One region of the Bradyrhizobium lupini genome, then DNA from elsewhere that is predicted to be linked to it. Evidence: riboswitches for the same ligand, from Rfam matches in the RefSeq annotation. Region 1 holds a riboswitch; the other holds the start of a gene.
The links. Region 1 has a riboswitch for S-adenosylmethionine ahead of AB3L03_RS15395 (O-succinylhomoserine sulfhydrylase). Riboswitches for the same ligand answer to the same signal wherever they lie in the genome.
Positions count from the first base shown of each region.

Region 2: another riboswitch for S-adenosylmethionine. It lies ahead of AB3L03_RS21415 (homoserine O-acetyltransferase); the one in region 1 lies ahead of AB3L03_RS15395 (O-succinylhomoserine sulfhydrylase).

Region 1 covers NZ_CP162553.1:3,252,562-3,254,759, reverse strand. Annotated here, with positions in the region: gene AB3L03_RS15395 (O-succinylhomoserine sulfhydrylase) at 1-1,095, opposite strand, end outside; SAM riboswitch at 1,166-1,245, opposite strand; gene AB3L03_RS15390 (2'-deoxycytidine 5'-triphosphate deaminase) at 1,356-2,198, shown strand, end outside.
Region 2 covers NZ_CP162553.1:4,524,275-4,526,472, forward strand. Annotated here, with positions in the region: gene AB3L03_RS21410 (chorismate mutase) at 1-639, opposite strand, end outside; SAM riboswitch at 844-923, shown strand; gene AB3L03_RS21415 (homoserine O-acetyltransferase) at 1,014-2,198, shown strand, end outside.

The sequences.
Region 1 (2,198 bases):
GCGGTCCTCCGGCTTGAGGCGCTGATGCGTCGTCGTTGCCGGATGCGTGACGAGGCTCTTGGCGTCGCCGAGATTGTTCGAGATCTTGGCAAGCTTGAGCTCGTTGAGCACGCGGAACGCCGCCTGCTTGCCGCCCTTGACCTCGAGGCCGACCAGCGTCGAGCCGCCGCGCATCTGCTTCTTCACCAATGCAGCCTGCGGATGATCGGCGCGGCCGGGAAACACCAGCCGCGAAATCTTCGGATGGCTCGCCAGCACGTCCGCGATGCGCGCGGCCGTCTCGGTCTGCGCGCGCACGCGCACGGCGAGCGTCTCCAGCCCCTTGAGCAGGACCCAGGCGTTGAACGGCGAGATCGACGGGCCGGTCTGGCGCATGAAATTGTGGATGTGCTCGGCGATGAACGCTTCCGAGGACAGGATGATGCCGCCGAGACAGCGGCCCTGGCCGTCGATGTGCTTGGTCGCGGAATAGACCACGACGTCGGCGCCGAGCGCGAGCGGGCTCTGCCAGATCGGGGTGGCGAACACGTTGTCGACGACGAGCCGCGCGCCGCCACTATGCGCGATCTCGGCAATGCCGGGAATGTCGAGCACGTCGAGCGTCGGATTGGTCGGGCTCTCCAGGAAGAACGTCTTGGTGTTCGGCTTCATGGCGCGCTGCCACTGGTCGAGATCGAGGCCGTCGACCAGCGTGGTCTCGATGCCGTAGCGCGGCAGTAAATCCTGCACGACGTAGAGACACGAGCCGAACAGCGCGCGCGAGGCCACGACGTGATCGCCGGCCTTGAGCGGCGCCAGGATCGCGGTCGTCACCGCGGCCATGCCGGTCGCGGCCGAACGTGCCGCTTCGGCGCCTTCGAGCTCGATCATGCGGCGCTCGAACATCGAGATGGTCGGATTGGAGTAGCGTGAATAGATGAAGCCGGGGTCCTCGCCCTTGAATCGCGCCTCGCACTCCTCGGCGCTGTTGTAAACGTAGCCCTGGGTCAGGAACAGCGACTCCGACGTCTCGCCATATTGCGAGCGTAAGGTGCCGGAATGAACCAGGCGAGTTTCGGGACGGTAGTGGGCGGTTGGCGCCGGGGACTTCGACATAGGACCTCCTGAAGTGACCATCGAGAATGGTCACAAAAAAACCGGCCTGGAATATCTCCACGGGCCGGGATCACAGAGGTCCCCGGCCTGTTTAGCGACTTATTTAACGTGGCTGCAAGCCGGCCGGCTCAAATCACCACGGGATAAGTCATGCTCATATTCCGCAATGCCCTTTCCGTCAAGACGTCCATCGGATAGCCGTAAAACGCTCATATTTCCCGCATGTCGGGATGTGTTTGATCCCTGATGAGGACCCCGGGTTGACGTTCACGGTCGCCGCCGACGCCAATGGTATCCTGCCCGACCGCATGATCGCGGCGATGGCGCAGGGCGGTCTCATCCTGCCCGCTTACGACTTCGTCGAAAGCCAGATCCAGCCGGCGAGCCTCGATTTGCGTCTTGGCGATATCGCCTATCGCGTTCGCGCCAGCTTCCTGCCCGGTCCCGGCGCCACGGTCGCCGAGCGCATCGACGAGTTGAAGCTGCACGAGTTCAGCCTCGCCGACGGCGCGGTGCTGGAGACCAACTGCGTCTACATCGTGCCGCTGCTTGAAAGCCTCGCGCTGCCGCCGGAAATCGTCGCGGCCGCCAACCCGAAGAGCTCGACCGGCCGGCTCGACGTCTTCACCCGCGTGATCGCCGACGGCACCCGCCGCTTCGACATGATCGGTGCCGGCTATCACGGCCCGCTCTATGCCGAGATCAGCCCGAAGACGTTTCCGGTGCTGGTCAGCGAGGGCTCGCGCCTGAGCCAGGTGCGCTTCCGCACCGGCGATGCCATCCTCAACATCGAGGACCTCGAGGCGCTGCACGCGACCGAGCGTCTCGTCGATATCGACGATGCCGACCTCACCGGCGGCGTCGCCGTCTCTGTTGATCTCTCCGGCGAGAAGAGCGGCGGCTTCGTCGGCTACCGCGCCAAGCGCCACACCGGCGTCATCGACGTCGATCGCCGCGCCGGCTATTCCGTCGAGGACTTCTGGGAGCCGATCTCGGCCCGTCCCGACGGCAGCCTGATCCTCGATCCCGGCGAGTTCTATATCCTCGCGTCGAAAGAGGCGGTGCAGGTGCCGCCCGATTACGCCGCGGAGATGGTGCCGTTC
Region 2 (2,198 bases), 1.3 Mb from region 1:
GACCTCCGCATTCCACCCAGAGACGCGTACGCTGAAGGTCTCGACCTCCGTCACCAGCGCGCTGTCGGCGACGCGCGACACCGCGAACACGGGCAACGCCGCCGGATGGTCGGCGCGCTCGACGAAGGGCAGCCGCGCGATGATCTTTGGCGCGCCAGCTTCTTCCAGCGACAGCCACCACGGCGTGCGGCTCGAGGTCGCCGAGACCAGCGCCAGATCGCCCTTGGACTTCGCGACGGCCTCGACCGCCGCCTGCGCGCTGAAATGCGCGACGTAAGGCACGGTGAAGCCGAAATGGAATCGCGCGGAATCGCGCATAGCCGGCTCGCTCGCCGAGATGTCGGCGTGGACCGAGAACGGGGCCTGGACATAGGTGAAGGTCGCGATGATGACGCGCCAGATGCTCTCGACCGTGTCGAGCGGCAGGATGCCGCGATGACGCTGCACGAGGTCGCGCATCATGGAGGCCTCGCGTGCCGGGCGGAACGCCGAGCCGACCTCCTGGGTCTGCTTCACCTGGATCAGGCGGTCGATGATGTCGCCGCGTTGCATCAGCAGGCGATGCATGCCTTCGTCGATCGCGTCGATCTCCTTACGCAATTCCTGGAGTGATGGTGGCGCGGGCGGACGTTGGGACATGTCTGACGGGTGCTGCTGAGAGGCGTTCCAATGCGGATCAGTCGAGCCGTCACCGCTGTGATGGATATCCTGATTAGGCAGTCGGGGCTGCGAAAGCAAAGAGAAATGCAAAGAGAAATCGGGCCCTTTCCGCCCGTGGCGCGACAGGCGAATTTGGCTGATCCGGGCCGTGACTTGACGAAAACCGTCCAAGACGGTAGTTTTTACCCGTTCCGTGGTCATTTGAGCCGGCCGGCTTGCAGCCACGTTAAAAAACTCGCTAAACAGGCCGGGGACGCTTTCGATCCCGGCCGAACCTATCGTTCAGGCCGGGTTTTTCATGGCCTGATGTCAATGCGGTCACTTCTACGATCGCAAACGAGGTCGATGGTCAGATGGTTGGCGTCCAGTCCATTCCGAGTCCCGCGATCACCGCCGACGAGCGGTCGCACGAGGTGGATCATCCGAGTTCGCACGTCGCGCAGTTCGGCTCGGAGCAGCCGCTGCGGCTCGACTGCGGGGTCGATCTCAGCCCGTTCCAGATCGCCTACCAGACCTACGGCGAGCTGAATGCCGATCGCTCCAACGCGATCCTGATCTGCCATGCGCTGACCGGCGACCAGCACGTCGCCAACGTGCACCCTGTCACCGGCAAGCCCGGCTGGTGGGAGACCTTGGTCGGCCCCGGCCGGCCGCTCGATCCCAACGAATATTTTATCATCTGCTCCAACGTGATCGGCGGCTGCATGGGCTCGACCGGCCCGGCCTCGATCAATCCCGCGACCGGCAAGGTTTGGGGGCTCGATTTCCCCGTCATCACCATCCCCGACATGGTGCGCGCGCAGGCGATGCTGATCGACCGGCTCGGCATCGACACGCTGTTCGCGGTCGTCGGCGGCTCGATGGGCGGCATGCAAGTGCTGCAATGGACTGCGGCGTATCCGAGTCGCGTGTTCTCCGCGCTGGCGATTGCCTGCTCGACACGACACTCGGCGCAGAACATCGCGTTCCACGAGCTTGGCCGTCAGGCGGTGATGGCCGACCCCGACTGGCACCATGGCGGCTATGCCGATCGAGGCATCCATCCGCATCGTGGCCTCGCTGTCGCCCGGATGGCGGCGCACATCACCTATCTCTCCGACGCCGCGCTGCATCGAAAATTCGGGCGGCGCATGCAGGACCGCGAGCTGCCGACTTTCTCTTTCGACGCCGACTTCCAGGTTGAGTCCTATCTGCGCTACCAGGGCTCGTCCTTCGTCGAGCGCTTCGACGCCAACTCCTATCTCTATCTGACCCGCGCGATGGACTATTTCGACATCGCCGCCGACCACGGCGGTGTGCTGGCGAAGGCGTTCGCGGGAATCCAGACCCGCTTCTGCGTGGTCTCCTTCACCAGCGACTGGCTGTTCCCGACCTCGGAATCGCGCGCGCTGGTGCACGCGCTGAATGCGTCGAGCGCGCGGGTGTCGTTCGCCGAAATCGAGACCGATCGCGGTCACGACGCCTTCCTGCTCGACGTGCCCGAATTCCTTGATATCTCCCGCGCCTTCCTGCAATCGGCAGGCAAGGCGCGCGGGCTC